4 regions of the Bacillus sp. GW821-FHT01G09 genome follow, and region 1 is predicted to be linked to each of the others. Evidence: riboswitches for the same ligand, from Rfam matches in the RefSeq annotation. Region 1 holds a riboswitch; each other region holds the start of a gene.
The links. Region 1 has a riboswitch for S-adenosylmethionine ahead of AC07VD_RS04195 (5-methyltetrahydropteroyltriglutamate--homocysteine S-methyltransferase). Riboswitches for the same ligand answer to the same signal wherever they lie in the genome.
Positions count from the first base shown of each region.

Region 2: it holds a riboswitch for S-adenosylmethionine, as region 1 does, so the genes downstream of both, metN (methionine ABC transporter ATP-binding protein MetN) here and AC07VD_RS04195 (5-methyltetrahydropteroyltriglutamate--homocysteine S-methyltransferase) in region 1, are expected to answer to the same signal.
Region 3: it holds a riboswitch for S-adenosylmethionine, as region 1 does, so the genes downstream of both, AC07VD_RS06535 (bifunctional homocysteine S-methyltransferase/methylenetetrahydrofolate reductase) here and AC07VD_RS04195 (5-methyltetrahydropteroyltriglutamate--homocysteine S-methyltransferase) in region 1, are expected to answer to the same signal.
Region 4: it holds a riboswitch for S-adenosylmethionine, as region 1 does, so the genes downstream of both, metI (cystathionine gamma-synthase/O-acetylhomoserine thiolyase) here and AC07VD_RS04195 (5-methyltetrahydropteroyltriglutamate--homocysteine S-methyltransferase) in region 1, are expected to answer to the same signal.

Region 1 is NZ_JBWKWL010000001.1:837,276-841,302, forward strand. Features, by position in the region: gene AC07VD_RS04190 (5-methyltetrahydropteroyltriglutamate--homocysteine S-methyltransferase) at 1-595, shown strand, start outside; SAM riboswitch class I at 664-770, shown strand; gene AC07VD_RS04195 (5-methyltetrahydropteroyltriglutamate--homocysteine S-methyltransferase) at 848-1,984, shown strand; gene AC07VD_RS04200 (3-hydroxybutyrate dehydrogenase) at 2,036-2,809, opposite strand; gene AC07VD_RS04205 (CoA transferase subunit B) at 2,826-3,476, opposite strand; gene AC07VD_RS04210 (CoA transferase subunit A) at 3,473-4,027, opposite strand, start outside.
Region 2 is NZ_JBWKWL010000001.1:183,562-187,588, reverse strand. Features, by position in the region: gene AC07VD_RS00960 (YusG family protein) at 1-93, shown strand, start outside; gene AC07VD_RS00955 (toprim domain-containing protein) at 171-533, shown strand; gene AC07VD_RS00950 (thioredoxin family protein) at 535-855, shown strand; gene AC07VD_RS00945 (SCP2 sterol-binding domain-containing protein) at 962-1,306, shown strand; SAM riboswitch class I at 1,421-1,527, shown strand; gene metN (methionine ABC transporter ATP-binding protein MetN) at 1,633-2,658, shown strand; gene metP (methionine ABC transporter permease MetP) at 2,651-3,319, shown strand; gene metQ (methionine ABC transporter substrate-binding lipoprotein MetQ) at 3,333-4,027, shown strand, end outside.
Region 3 is NZ_JBWKWL010000002.1:226,230-230,256, forward strand. Features, by position in the region: gene AC07VD_RS06525 (GNAT family N-acetyltransferase) at 1-682, opposite strand, end outside; gene AC07VD_RS06530 (GNAT family N-acetyltransferase) at 688-1,137, opposite strand; gene AC07VD_RS06535 (bifunctional homocysteine S-methyltransferase/methylenetetrahydrofolate reductase) at 1,228-3,066, opposite strand; SAM riboswitch class I at 3,156-3,273, opposite strand; gene AC07VD_RS06540 (YajQ family cyclic di-GMP-binding protein) at 3,380-3,871, opposite strand; gene AC07VD_RS06545 (CvfB family protein) at 3,970-4,027, shown strand, end outside.
Region 4 is NZ_JBWKWL010000002.1:305,314-309,340, reverse strand. Features, by position in the region: gene metC (cystathionine beta-lyase) at 1-1,076, opposite strand, end outside; gene metI (cystathionine gamma-synthase/O-acetylhomoserine thiolyase) at 1,069-2,190, opposite strand; SAM riboswitch class I at 2,258-2,378, opposite strand; gene AC07VD_RS06995 (esterase family protein) at 2,546-3,268, shown strand; gene AC07VD_RS06990 (YjcG family protein) at 3,305-3,820, shown strand; gene AC07VD_RS06985 (GNAT family N-acetyltransferase) at 3,824-4,027, shown strand, end outside.

The DNA.
Region 1 (4,027 bases):
CAAAAAAGCAATCAAAGCCTTCTATGATGCTGGCTGCCGTTATCTCCAGCTCGATGATACGTCATGGTCTCTCTTCTTTGAGGAAAAAGGCAGAGAGGTTGTCCGGGCGCTCGGCGGCGATCCAGAAACATTGCCTGCCTTGTTTGCCAAAACGATTAACGATGCAGTGGCAGACCGGCCTGGCGATTTAACGATCACAATGCACATTTGCCGCGGCAACTTCCGCTCAACCTGGGCGGCATCAGGAGGGTACGACGCTGTAGCGGAAACGATTTTGGACGGCTTAAACCTTGACGGCCTGTTCTTGGAATACGATGATGACCGCTCCGGAAACTTTGATCCGCTCCGTTTTGTGAAGCGCAAGGATCTGCAAATTGTGCTCGGCTTGATCACATCGAAATACGGCGAGCTTGAAAATCCTGAGGATGTGAAACGCCGTATCAATGAAGCCGCGCGTTTTGTCAGCTTGGACCAGCTATGCCTGAGCCCGCAGTGCGGTTTCGCCTCTACAGAAGAAGGCAACCTTCTGACAGAGGAGCAGCAATGGGCAAAGCTTCGCCATGTCATCGACATTGCCAACGATGTGTGGAGATAATCTATCATTGACAGAAATAGAAAATGTGTGAATAATAGATACTATCAGAAAATTTCATAAAAAGGTTTTCCTTATCAAGAGAGGTGGAGGGACTGGCCCTGCGATACCCGGCAACCGCTGTTTAACAGAATGGTGCTAAATCCTTTAGAGCAATGATTGCTCTTGAAGATAAGGTTGAGATTGTCACGCAAGCTCTTCCTTATCCAAAGGAAGAGCTTTTTTATATTTGAATGGAAAGAAGGAATGGACAACATGTCACAACAAACAACACCCGCAGAACAAAAATCACTTCAAAGAAAAAAACCGCCGTTTCGCGCGGATCAAGTCGGAAGCCTGTTGAGATCTGAGCCCGTTAAAAAAGCGCGGCTGCAAAAAGCGGCCGGCGAAATTACGGCTGAGCAGCTTCGCCAAATTGAAAACGATGAAATCATCCGCATTGTGGAAAAACAGAAGGAAACCGGCCTGAACGTCGTGACAGACGGTGAATTCCGCAGAGCGTGGTGGCACTTTGATTTCCTGGAAAACTTAGATGGCGTTGAGCCGTTTACTCCTGAGCAAGGCATTCAATTCCATAACGTACAGACAAAAGCACGTGGCATTAAAGTCACAGGCGATATCGACTTTTCAACTCACCCAATGCTTGAAGATTATTCATTTCTCCATAGCATTGCCGGTGACGCAACGCCAAAGATGACGATTCCAAGCCCGAATATGCTGTTTTTCCGCGGAAAACTGGAAAAGGATGCGTATAAAAAAGATTATCACCTTTTCCAGCATGATGTATCCAAAGCATATAAAAAAGCGATTCAAGCGTTTTATGACAGAGGCTGCCGCTACCTCCAGCTTGATGATACAGCGTGGGCCGTTTTCTTATCAGAAAAAGGCTTAAAACAAATCGAAGCGTTCGGAACAACGCCTGATGAGCTTCGCCAGCTGTTTGCGAAATCTATTAACGACGCGATTGCAGACCGCCCGGATGACTTGACGGTAACCATGCATATTTGCCGCGGCAACTTCCAGTCCACTTGGACAGCGGAAGGCGGCTATGACGCAGCAGCCGAAACCATTTTTGACGGCTTGAATCTTGACGGACTTTTCTTAGAGTATGATGATTCACGCTCAGGCGGATTTGAGCCGCTCCGTTACGTAAAACGGTCTGATCTTCAGCTTGTTCTTGGCTTAGTGACATCTAAATTCGGTGAGCTTGAAAATCCGGATGACGTGAAACGCCGTATCGAAGAAGCATCCCGTTATGTAAGCTTAGACCAGCTTTGCCTCAGCCCTCAATGCGGATTCGCTTCAACTGAGGAAGGCAATAAGCTGACTGAAGAACAGCAATGGGCGAAGCTCCGCCATGTGGTTGAGATCGCTAATGATGTTTGGAAATAAGCAAAGAAAAAACACACTTGATTCCCTAGCGGAGCAAGTGTGTTTTTTATGTCATTGTGCGGTGTAGCCCCCATCAAGGACGACAGCCTGCCCAGTGACGCCCTTCGCCTTCTCACTTGCCAAAAACACGGCATAATCCGCAATTTCCTTGACGGAAAGCAGTCGCTTTTGCGGCACAAGCGGAAAAATGACTTGTTCAAGTACAGAGTCGTAAGGGACATTTCTAGTTTTCGATAGATCGCTAAGCTGATTGCGTACAAGCTGGGTATCGACATAACCCGGACAGAGCGCATTGACTGTTATGCCGTGGGGCGCGCCTTCCAGCGCCCCTACTTTTGTGAGTCCAATGACGCCGTGCTTGGCGCTATTATAAGCGGATTTCCCTGCAAAGCCGACTAATCCATTAACAGACGCGATATTAATGATTCTGCCAAACTGCTGTTTTTTCATGATCGGAAAAACATGCTTCATTGCAATAAAGGGGGCCGTCAGCATGACCTTGATCAGCTGTTCAAAGGTGTCTGTCGGAAACTCTTCAATCGGAGCGACGTGCTGAATACCGGCATTGTTCACCAGAATATCCAAGCGGCCGTATTGTTTTTGGATGACGTTCACCGTATCAGCAACTTGCGCTTCCTTTGTCACATCATACGGAATGGCCGCCGCGTCAAAGCCTTCTTCTGCAAGCTTGGAGGCTGCTTTTTCACATGCTTCCGGACGGAGGTCTGAAACGATGACGCTGGCACCTTCCCGGGCGAATTCTCTTGCCATTTCGAATCCGATTCCGCCGGCAGCCCCTGTCACCAAAGCGACTTGTTTTCTCATGTCAAACACCTTCCCATTAAGAATTAAGTACAGATTGGCTTACAGCGAAATCAGCTTCTGTTTTTTCATAAACCTCTTCAATTGTGACACCATCCTGAAGCTCCGTCAGTGTCATGCGGCCATTTACAAAATCAAATACAGCCAAATCCGTAATCAGCCTGTGTACGACTTTCTGGCCTGTCAGCGGAAGGGAGCATGTTTTTTTCACCTTTGATTCGCCATGCTTATTGACGTGCTCCATGATGACAACGATCCGTTTCGCCCCGTTGACGAGATCCATGGCGCCGCCCATCCCTTTTACCATTTTGCCGGGGATCATCCAATTTGCCAAATCCCCCTGCTCCGAAACCTCCATTCCGCCAAGAATAGCCAAATCGATATGCCCGCCTCTTATCATCGCGAATGACTCAGCGCTGTCAAAATAAGAGGCGCCCGTCACTTCAGTGATCGTTTCCTTTCCCGCATTGATCAAATCCGCGTCTTCCATTCCTTCCAGAGGATAGGGGCCGATTCCGAGCAAGCCGTTTTCCGACTGAAGCATGACGTGAACGCCATCGGGTATCTCATTTGCGACAAGCGTCGGCATTCCAATCCCGAGATTCACATTCATGCCGTCCTTGATTTCTTGTACAGCCCGTTTGACCATTCGTTTTCTCGCTTCCTTCACTTGGCCTCACCCTTTCCCGATGCTTGCTGAACTGTTCGTTTTTCTATCCGTTTTTCTTGGCTCGAGCCAAGCACGACATGCTGTACGTAAATTCCCGGCGTATGGATGTGATCTGGATCGAGCTCTCCTGCTTCCACGATTTCTTCCGCCTCGGCAATCGTGATCTTGCCTGCCATGGCGGCAATGGGATTGAAATTTCTCGCCGTTTTCCTAAAAACCAAATTGCCCATGGTGTCCGCTTTCCACGCTTTGACGATCGCCACATTGCCGGTAATGCCTCGCTCCAGCACATAAGTCCGGCCGCCGAATGTTTTATGTTCCTTTCCCTCGGCTATGGAGGTGCCGACGCCTGTCGCCGTATAAAATCCCGGTATGCCTGCACCGCCTGCACGAATTCTCTCAGCGAGCGTTCCTTGGGGAACAAGCTCGACCTCAAGCTCTCCGCTTAAAAACTGCCGCTCAAAAATTTTATTTTCACCGACATAGGAAGCGATCATTTTCTTGATTTGCTTGTTAGCCAGAAGCAAACCAAGCCCCCAGTCATCCACTCC
Region 2 (4,027 bases), 650 kb from region 1:
TTTGAAAATGAGAAATTTTATAAGACAGCCGATGTGGTCTCTGGAGACGACGCAAAATATGTAGATTGTGACTACGAAAACGGCTGGTGTTAATGTTGGCGGTGAATTTCACTGCCTTCTTTTACAATCTGAACGTTTCAAATTTGACGCGGCAGGTGAACAAGATGAAGATGGATGAGCTGGAAAAGGTTATGATTGTTGAGGGGAAATCAGATAAAGAGAAAATCGAAAGCGTCCTGAATGAACCGGTGCGCATTATCTGCACAAACGGAACAATCAGCCAGCTGAGGCTCGAGGAATTGGCTGACGAGCTTTATGATAAAGACGTCTATATATTAGTTGATGCTGATGAATCAGGTGAGAAATTGAGAAAACAGCTGAAGCGTGAATTTAATGAAGCCTGCCATCTCCATATCGACAGAGCCTATAAGGAAGTAGCGGCTGCGCCCAGGCACCATATCGCTTCTGTATTGCTGCGTGCGAATCTGAATGTCCATACTATTTTTCTTGAAAGAAAGTCCCGAGGTGTATAGCATGAAAGAACTCCAAGAACACGAACTTGATCACATTGAAGATGATGTGTACCTTCTATATTTATATACTCCGTTTTGCGGCACCTGCCAGCTTGCAAGCAAAATGCTGACAGTGGTGAAAGAAATGCTGCCGGATGTCGCCTTCTATCAAAACAATGTCAATTACTCTCCGACATTCGCAAAAGCGTATCAAATTGAAAGCGTCCCTTGTTTTCTGCTGTTTAAAGGCGGAAAGATGGTCGAAAGAGGATATGCATTTCATTCCGTTTCTTATTTATATGAGCTGATCAAACAAAAATCATCTTCCGCATCCCATTTATGACATATTTCTCAGCATATCCAATGAAATTGTCGTTCGTTTTATAAAGGGGTTCTTGCGACAAAGAGAGAAATGTGTATGTATGACCAACAAATAGGAGGTTGTACATATGGAGAAAGCGGAAGTTTTAGAAGATGAGTATCAGCATCTGTTTTTAAAACCCCTTTTGAATGCCTCAACATTGCTCATTACCTTCCAAGGAGAAGCAGAAGCCTTAACCGTCTCAATAAACGAACAGGGAGAAATGAAAAAAGTTTCTCCGCCCCAAACGTCCAACCTGACCTTTTACGGAAACCAAACGGAAATTATTGATTTATTGCACGGAGACATTTCCCTTCAGCACCTTATTCAGAGCGGAAGCCTCAAAGTAAAGGGGTCATTCAGGGCCCTGTTAAAGCTGGAAGCCATTCTCTGGCTGACAAATGGATTTTTTCAGAGAATTTTAAAAAATTAAAAAATAATAAATTATTATAATAGTAAAAGTTGACATCATTTATTTTATTGACATTTAATCATTCGCCGTGCTATTCTACATTAAGAATTTCCGGACGAAAAAGACTATATATTTCTCTTATCAAGAGAGGTGGAGGGAAGTGCCCTATGAAGCCCGGCAACCATCAACACTGTTGAAATGGTGCCAATTCACACGAAGCGTTCAGCTTTGAAAGATGAGAGAAAGGCATTTTATATAAGCCTTTCTGCTCAAGTGTGCAGAAAGGCTTTTCTTTTGCAGAAAAAACCGGAAGATTTCTTAGAATAGTGTTAAGGCAGGTGATTGCTTTGATCAATCTTCAGGATGTTTCAAAAGTTTACAGATCGAAACATGGAGATGTCAATGCTGTCCAAAACGTCTCGCTTTCCATTAAAAAAGGTGAGATTTTTGGAATTATAGGATATAGCGGAGCTGGTAAGAGTTCCTTAATCCGTCTGCTGAACGGCCTTGAGAAACCAACCTCAGGAACCGTGGAAGTGGCGGGAACCAAGATTAATGAAGTAAATGGACGCGGTTTAAGAAAAGCACGCCATGAGATCAGTATGATTTTCCAGCATTTCAATTTGCTTTGGTCGCGGACTGTCAGAGATAATATCATGTTTCCTTTAGAAATTGCCGGGGTGAAAAAGAGCGAGCGGATCAAGCGCGCCAATGAACTGATTAAACTGGTAGGTTTAGAAGGAAAAGAAAAATCATATCCGTCCCAGCTGAGCGGCGGGCAGAAGCAGCGTGTCGGAATTGCCAGAGCGCTTGCAAACAATCCGAAGGTTCTCCTTTGTGACGAAGCGACATCAGCATTAGATCCGCAAACGACAGATTCAATTCTGGATCTATTGTCCGATATTAATGAAAGGCTCGGTTTGACGATTGTGCTGATTACGCACGAAATGCATGTCATCCGCAAAATCTGCAACAGAGTCGCCGTCATGGAAAACGGCAAGGTGGTCGAAGAAGGCGAGGTTCTCGATGTCTTTAAAAATCCAAAGGAACAAATGACAAAACGATTTGTTCAACAGGTGACAGAGCCGGAAGAAACGAAAGAGACGCTTCAGCACCTTCTTGATGATACAGCATCAGGAAAAATGGTTCAGCTCACATTTGTCGGTGAGTCAGCTGAACAGCCTCTGATTACAGAGATGATCAGAAACTTCAATGTCAGCGTCAATATTCTGCAAGGGAAAATTTCGCAGACGAAGGATGGGGCTTACGGTTCACTGTTCATCCACATTGACGGAGACGAGGAAGAAGTGCAAAACGTGATCCGATTCATTAATGACAAACAGGTGAAAGCAGAGGTGATCACGAATGTTTGAAAAATACTTCCCGAACGTTGATTTAACTGAATTATGGAACGCGACATATGAAACACTTTATATGACGCTGATTTCTTTACTGTTTGCTTTTGTCATCGGGGTCATCCTCGGCTTGCTGCTCTTTCTGACGAGCAAAGGAAGCCTCTGGCAGAATAAAGCGGTCAACTCAGTGATTGCGGCCGTTGTTAACATATTCAGATCGATTCCGTTCCTTATTTTAATTATTTTACTATTAGGTTTTACGAAATTTTTAGTCGGCACGATCTTAGGGCCAAACGCCGCATTGCCGGCGCTGGTAATCGGCTCGGCACCATTTTACGCGCGCCTTGTTGAAATCGCGCTGCGTGAGGTGGATAAAGGTGTGATTGAAGCAGCTAAATCAATGGGCGCGAAAACGTCTACGATTATTTTCAAAGTGCTGATTCCGGAATCAATGCCTGCTCTTATTTCTGGCATTACGGTTACAGCCATTGCTTTGATCGGCTCAACGGCAATTGCCGGAGCCATTGGTTCAGGAGGCCTTGGAAACCTTGCGTACGTAGAAGGATATCAGTCTAATAACGCTGATGTTACCTTCGTTGCTACTGTGTTTATTTTAATCATCGTGTTTATTATTCAAATCATCGGTGATCTAATAACAAATATTATAGACAAAAGATAAGGGAGGATTTACATTGAAAAAGCTATTTTTGGGTGCATTACTGCTTGTATTTGCAGGAGTTATGGCTGCCTGCGGTTCGAATAACGGCGCTGAATCCGGCAAGAAAGAAATTGTCGTTGCGGCAACGAAAACACCGCATGCGGAAATTTTAAAAGAAGCTGAACCATTGCTGAAAGAAAAAGGCTATACGCTGAAAGTGAAAGTGCTTAGTGATTACAAAATGTACAATAAAGCTTTAGCTGATAAAGAAGTGGACGCGAACTACTTCCAGCACATTCCTTACCTTGAGCAAGAAATGAAAGAAAACACAGATTACAAACTTGTGAATGCCGGTGCTGTTCACTTAGAGCCATTCGGTATTTACTCTAAAACATACAAATCACTGAAAGACCTTCCAGACGGTGCGACAATCATTCTGACAAACAACGTTGCTGAACAAGGCCGTATGCTTGCAATGCTTGAAAACGCTGGATTAATCACTCTTGATTCTAAGGTAGAAACAGTTGACGCAACATTGAAAGACATTAAGAAAAACCCGAAAAACCTTGAATTCAAAAAAGTAGCGCCTGAATTAACGGCAAAAGCATATGAAAACAAAGAAGGAGACGCGGCCTTCATCAATGTAAACTATGCGATCCAAAATAAATTAAATCCTAAAAAAGATGCAATTGAAGTAGAATCAACGAAAAACAACCCATACGCTAACAT
Region 3 (4,027 bases), on a different contig from region 1:
GTTTGCCGGCCGCCAGCCTGTTAATTATTTGTGCTGCAACATCTGATGATGGAGCGATGATAGGGCCGAATTTCAAATTGGCCGGTGTCTGTACAGAAAGTCCGTAGCCAATTAGCTGTCCGTCCTGATTTCGGGCGATGATACATTCGCATGAAGCAGAAATAAGCTGCTGCAAAAGGTTTGATCGATCTCCGCCAAAGGCAGCCAGATCCGCCGCGGTTAAGTCGTGAAAGTCTTGTTCTCTAAAGGATGTCAGTTCAGCATCAAGCTTTTTTGTATAAGGTTGAAAACTGTGACAGCTGTACTTTCGCACTGAACCAGCCGTATGAAAACCTGCTTTTTCATAAAGCGGCAAACCTTCTTTTGTGGCGCAAAGCCTGATGGCGGTGTTTTCATCTGTTTGGGTGATACAGGCGTTTACCATACGCCGGCCGAGACCGAGCCGTTGATATTCTTTGTCCACGATAACGAGGCCGATAGAAGCAAGACGGCCAAACAAAAACAAGCCGATGCAGGAAATAATATCACCGCTGACATTTTGATAGCCGAAAAAGCGTCCTTGCTGGACAAGCAGTGCCAGCTCTTGTTCGCCGTAATCCGGCCACCCGGCTTGCCTGCAAAGCCGCAATAGACTAGGGGTATGTTCTTCATGAAGCTTAATCAGCTCATCGATTACCCTCATACAGATCACCTGCTTGTTTCGAGTTTTTTATACATGATGATATGTGTGCCTATGCCGGGAATCTCAAACGGTTCGCCGAGTTCTTCCCAGCCAAGCTTTGAATAGTAGCCTTTCACATGGCTTCTGGCATTGCACCAGACTGCCTGAACGCCGTTCTCCGCCAGTTTCTCTTCCGCGTGTTTGATCAGCGTGCTCCCGCCTTTTTGATCGCGATATCCTTCAAGCGTTGCCATGCCTCTCAGCCGATATGCTGGGGATTCTGTTATTAATGGCTGATTTTGCGGGGAAAAAGAAGCGATGCTGATCAGCTTTCCTTCAAAAAACGCGCCGAGATGAAAGGAGCCTTTTGCATGATCCTCTTCATATTTGCATTGTTCAATGGATTGATGGGGACGCAGAATACGGTGCCGGATTTCATATGTATCTTCCGCGGAAATGGTTTTGACTTCGAGCATAATGTTCCTCCTCATGACTGTTTTTCTATATCGTAACACGAATCCCGTTGAAAAAGACCGCCCGATTGGATCAGACAGTCTTTTAAGGGATTAATGCAAAAAGATATTTTGGCGCTGCTCATCTTTTTGCTGAATATATGAAGTAAGCTCAGCGGTTAAGTCAGATCTGAGGAAAGGCGTTATCAAGTAGATGCCGTTAAACAGCTCGCATGCCGTATCCAGCAGGGAGCGGGCAATCGCAAGGCCTTCCGCCTTTTGCTTTTCTTTATCTTCACCGGCATGGGCCATTTTTTCGCGAATCGTATCAGACAGCTTAATGCCGGGAATTTCATTATGGATGAATTCGGCATTCCGGCTGCTTGTCAACGGCATGATGCCGATATAGATCGGTGTCTTCAGATGTTTTGTTTCGTTATGGATATCGACAAGCTGCTGCTCGGAATAGACAGGCTGAGAAACAAAATAATCTGCGCCGCAATCTATTTTTTTCTCAAGCCGTTTTACCGCTTTATCCAGATGGCGGACGTTAGGATTAAATGCAGCGGCAACTGAGAAATTCGTTTTCTTGCCGAGCGGTTTTCCAGACAGAGACAGACCTTCATTGAATTGTTTGATCAGCCTGATTAAATCAAAAGATGTTAAATCATATACAGACGTCGCACCAGGAAAATCCCCGATTTTAGAAGGGTCACCTGTAATCGCAAGCACGTCATTCAGCCCTAACGTATCAAGGCCCATTAAATGTGACTGTAAGCCGATAATGTTACGGTCACGGCACGTAATATGGACAAGGGAACGCATATCGAGCTGCTGCTTGACAAGGGCGCCGCAGGCAACATTGCTGATCCGCGGGGTCGCCAGAGAATTGTCGGCGAGTGTCAGGGCATCGATTCCCGCTTCTTTTAATTCAGCAGCCGCCGATAGAAATTTGTCAAAGCTTAGTTTTTTCGGCGGGTCCAGTTCTACGATAATAGAGCGTTTTTTCGCTGCGATCTCATCCAGACCGGGCTCGGTTCGCTCGTGATGAACAGAAATGAATTCTTTTGCCCGGGTTTTGACTTCTTTTTCCGTAATCGGAGCCAGCCCGCCAACCGCTTCCGCCATCGCCCTGATGTGATTCGGCGTTGTGCCGCAGCAGCCGCCGATAATCCGCGCACCTTGCTTACGGAATTCTGACGCGCTGTTTTGGAAATACGTGTCGTCTGTTTCATAGACGAGCCGTCCCTCTTCAAGCGAAGGAAGGCTGCTGTTCGGATAAACGGATAAGAATACGTCATCAAAAATCGGCACTTCGCTGAGCGCTTCAATCATGTGATAAGGGCCGAGGCGGCAGTTAATGCCGACAATATCAGCTCCGAGATCCGCAATCGAGCGCAATGCGTCAGAAAGCGGCGTTCCGTCCTGCAATACGCCTTGCTCGTGCATGGAGACATTGAGCATAATCGGAAGATCAGTCTCTTTGCGCGCGATTTTCAGCACTTCACGGGCTTCTTCCAAATCATAATACGTTTCTAACAGCAAGCCATCCGGCTCTTCATGCAGCAGCAGGTACAGCTGCTCGCGGAAGCTGCGCTTAATTTCGTCAAGACTGTACGCGTTTTTATTAAATGTGCGTATGCCGCCCATCGTTCCAAGCACGTATGCATCGCCTGCTGAAGCCCGCGCGATCTTTACGGCCTCCTGATTCATTTTTTTGATGTCATCCTCAAGCCCGTGTCTGGATAATTTAATATAGTTGGCCCCGTACGTATTCGTTTGAATAATGTTGGCTCCCGCTTCAACGTACGCTTTATGTATGCGCTGAATTTCCTCCGGCTTTGAAATATTGAGCTCCTCAAAACACCTGTCAATGCCATAGGAGTAGAGGAGCGTCCCCATGGCGCCGTCACCGATTAACACCTGTCTTTGCAAATCTTCTAAAAGTCCCATTGTCTGCCTCCTTTATTCACATCAGCAAGGAAAAAAGAGAAATAAAAAAAGTCCTCTTAAGAAGAAGACTTTGTCAGTGATTTTGTCTCTTCTTATCTTCCAAGCTGTTCGAGCTTGCTGGATTTAGCACCTTGGTCATGGCTGATCGCCATTACACCGGTTGCTGAAGCTTCGTCGGGCCAGTCCCTCTGCTTCTCTTGATAAGAACGGATATGAAATTTTCGTGTCAGGAAGTGCCAAAAGATACCTGGCGTTTTTCCCTTTCTCCAAATTTACCGAAAATAAAGACAATAATCAATAGGAATCAGAAAATTTATCTGAAATTTATAAATTGAACGTCAACTGGTAAATCTGCTCCCCGCACAGCTGAGATAATCTGCTGCAGGTCATCTTTGTTTTTTCCGGTGACACGCACTTGATCATCCTGCACCTGAGACTTTACTTTCAGTCCGGAGTTTTTGATGATTGTATTGATTTTTTTTGCGTTGTCCTTGTCGATGCCTTGAACAAGCTTTGCACGCTGGCGTACCGTTCCGCCTGACGCGTTTTCAACCTTGCCGTAATCAATGTTTTTTGTCGGAACGTTTCGTTTAATCAATTTGCTGACCAGCACATCTTTCAGCTGGCTTAATTTGAATTCGTCATCGGAAACGAGGACCAGCTCCTCTTTATCTAAAGAAATGTCGCTTTTGCTGCCTTTAAAGTCATATCGGGTACTGATTTCTTTCAGTGCGATTTGGATTGCGTTTTGCACTTCAGGCAATTCCACCTTGGATACAATATCAAATGAACTTTCTTTTGCCATATGAAAACCTCCATAACATTTAACTTATGTGTTGATTATAGTAGAATAAAGAGAAACTTCCAACAGAACAAAGAATCAATTTGTGATGATTGGAAAAAATGTTAACAAAATCCGCAGAGATTAAGCGGAACAGGAAGGACGATAGCATGAGACCAG
Region 4 (4,027 bases), on a different contig from region 1:
CCATCAGTGATACCGCGTTTTTCACGCTCTTCCTTAGGCATTGCCGCGTGAGACATCGTTGCCGGATAGGACAAAATCGATTCCACGGCGCCAAGGCTGACAGCGAAGACTGGAAGTGACACATTCTCGACTAACTTCTTAACGGCCTCTTTGCTTTCAAGCTCAAAAGATAGCACGGCGCCCGCTCCCGTTGACTGGCTTTTATGGGTTTCAGCGCCGGGATGATCAGCCAGTCCCGGATAATACACGCGCTTGACCGCCGGGTGCTTCTGGAAAAATTCCGCAAGCCGCTGCGCTGTTTGGCTCGCTTTTTCTAAACGGACCTGCAACGTTTTTAAGCCGCGCAGCACGAGCCAGCAATCTTGCACGCCAAGGACGGCGCCGAACGCGTTTTGCAGCTTATACAGCTGCTTCCCAAGCTCTTCATCCTTGACAGCAGCTAAACCTGAGAGCACATCGCTGTGTCCGCTTAAGAATTTTGTCGCGCTGTGAAGTACAATATCCACGCCGAGATCAAGCGGACGCTGCAGTGCCGGTGTCATGAATGTATTGTCCAGAAAGGTCAGGCAGCCGTTTTCTTTTGCAAGCTGAACAACTGCTTTAATATCCGTAATCCCAAGTGTCGGATTTGATGGCGTCTCCATATAAATGACCTTTGTGTTCGGCTTGATGCTCCGCGCCACTTCATTACGATCCGTCATGTCGACAAACGTATGCTCAATGCCAAACCGGGTCAGCACCTCTGTCACCATACGGAAGGTTCCGCCGTATACATCTTCTGTCACAAGAACGTGATCACCCTGTGACAGCAGTAAAAATGCTGTTGAGATGGCAGCCATGCCTGAACTGAAAGCAAATCCTCTTGTTCCGCCTTCCAGTGCGGCAATTGTTTCTTCAAGAGCTGTTCTTGTCGGCGTGCCAGAGCGGCTGTAATCATATGCCCCGAACTCTTCAAATGAAGATTGGTGAAAAGTCGAGGCGTGCTGAATCGGTACACTGACCGCCCCGGTTCCGCCGTCTGTTTTAAATGGATTGTGCACGAGCTGGGTTTCCAGCGTCCAATTATGTTTACTCAAATGAAACAGCTCCCTCTTTGACCTGACATAATGCCTGTTTTAGATCCTCTTTTAAATCTTCCGCATGTTCAATTCCGACAGAAAAGCGCAGCAACCGATTGCACACCCCGTTTGCGATGCGGATCTCTTCAGGAATATCCATGTGCGTCTGGGTCGCAGGGTATGTAATAAAGCTTTCCACCCCGCCGAGACTTTCTGCAAAACAAATGGTCTTCAGTGCTTTTAAAAACGGATTGACCCATTCTTCTTTTTGCAGACGGAAGGACAGCATGCCGCCTTTTCCGGGATACAGCACATCCGAAATTTCTTCCTGCTCTTCTAAAAACGCCGCAAGCTCCTGCGCGTTTGCCTGATGCTGGCGCATTCTGAGGCTCAGCGTCTTCATTCCTCTCATCAGAAGCCACGAATCAAATGGCGGCAGGACGGCGCCAATCGCATTTTGATGCTGAAACATTTCCTCTCCGAGCTGCTCATCCTTCACCACGACAAGTCCAGCAAGCAAATCGTTATGCCCGCCTAAATACTTGGTTGCGCTGTGAATGACAATGTCAGCTCCCAGCTCAAGCGGCCGCTGCAAGACCGGTGTATAAAATGTATTATCTACGATCAGCAGAAGACCGTGCTCCTTTGTAATCCGGGCAATATGTTCAATGTCCGCCTCCTGCATGAGGGGGTTTGTCGGCGTTTCCACAAACACCGCTTTTGTATTCGGCGTAATCTTAGAGCGTAAACAGTCCTCATCGCTGAAATCATCATAATGAAAAGTCAATCCGTATTTTTTCCATTCATTTTCAAATAAACGGTACGTGCCGCCATATAGGTCCGATGAAACGATCAATTCATCTCCGCTTTTAAACAGCGCCATAATCGTTTGGATAGCAGCCATTCCCGAACTAAAGGCAAGCCCTCTCGCGCCGTTTTCTAAGTTAGCGATGGCGTTTTCAACAAGCTGGCGTGTCGGATTTTTTGTGCGGACATAATCAAATCCGGTAGATTCTCCGATCCCTCTGTGGCGGTATGCTGTTGATAAATAAATTGGAGCACTCACTGTTCCCGTGACTTCATCGCTACGGTTCCCAATTTGGGCTAATTTCGTTTCAACGTGCTGTGACATATAGCTGACACCTTCCCTTTTCAAAATAAAAACCCCTTCTTCATAAGAAGAAGGGGTTTAACGCTTCTTCTTATCTTCCAAGCATAAAAAACGCTTGCTGGATTTAGCACCTTGGCGCTTTGCACATGCAAAACAAGCCGGTTGCTGAGGTTTCTAAGGGCCAGTCCCTCCACCTCTCACGATAAGAAATATCGATTTCAATTTTCTGATTGTTTTATATTAGCGCAATTCACAGTTTATTTCAACACTTTTTTCTTCGTGTTCCGAACCGTTTAAAGAGAGAAATTTCTAATAATTCATGGTACAATAATTGAAAATGCAAGAAAGTATAGTGATGTCCTGGAGGAATGTTTTTATGGCACCGAAAAACGGCACAGTGCAAGAAAAGAAATTCTTTTCAAAAGAGCTTAACGAGGAAATGACCTTACTTGTTTATCTGCCGTCCAACTACTCCCCGCTTTATAAATACCATGTCATTATCGCACAGGACGGCCACGATTATTTCAGGCTGGGGAGAATCGGCAGACAGGTTGAGGAATTGCTGTCGAAACACGAAATAGACCGGTGCATTATTATCGGTGTTCCCTATAAGGATGTAAAAGAGCGCAGAAACACCTATCATCCGGAGGGTTCAAAATTTTCGGCGTATAAACGGTTCATCGCCCATGAGCTCGTTCCTTTTGCAGATGATGAGTATCCAACCTATCAGATCGGTTACGGCCGAACCCTGATCGGTGATTCGCTCGGAGCGACCGTATCACTTATGACAGCGCTTGATTATCCGAATATGTTTGGCAACATCATCATGCAGTCTCCCTATGTTGACAAACATATACTAGAAGCCGTGAATCAGTCAGATGATATCAAACACCTCTCTATTTATCACCAAATTGGAACAAAAGAAACTGACGTCCACACGACAGACGGGAACATTCTGGACTTTACAGAACCGAACCAGGAGCTGAAACAGCTGCTGGAGAAGAAGCTTTCCGATTATTATTTTGAGCCATTTGACGGAGACCACAAATGGACATACTGGCAGCCGCTCATCACCCCGGCGCTGAAAAAAATGCTTTAACACTCTATCATACTTTATTTCCAGGAGGGACATAATATGAAATACGGAATCGTTTTATTTCCATCAAAAAAGCTCCAAGACCTTGCAAACTCTTACAGAAAGCGCTATGACCCAAGCTACTCTCTGATCCCGCCTCATTTGACGCTGAGAGCATCCTTTGAATGCGCGGAGGAGAAAGCGGATCAGCTCGTATCACATTTAAGAAACATCGCAAAAGAGTCCCACCCACTCGTTCTCAAAATGACAAAATACAGCTCATTTGCGCCTGTCAATAATGTCATTTACATCAAAGCAGAACCGACGGAAGAGTTAAAAACACTCAATGAAAAGCTATACACCGGTGTGTTGGCAGGAGAACAGGAATATAATTTCGTTCCGCATGTGACGGTCGGCCAAAACCTTTCCGACGATGAGCATTCAGATGTGCTGGGACAATTAAAAATGCAGGAAGTGTCGCATGAAGAAATCGTTGACCGTTTCCACTTGCTTTACCAGCTGGAAAACGGATCGTGGACAGTATATGAAACCTTCTTGCTAGGCAGAGGAGAATAATGTTTGAAAGCAGTTATCGCAAAAAATGAAGAACAACTGAAAGATGCATTCTATGTAAGAGAAGAAGTCTTTGTCAAAGAACAAAACGTGCCTGCTGAAGAAGAAATTGACGAACTTGAAAATGAGTCAGAGCATATCGTCGTGTATGACGGTGAAAAGCCTGTCGGTGCCGGAAGATGGCGCATGAAGGACGGCTACGGCAAGTTA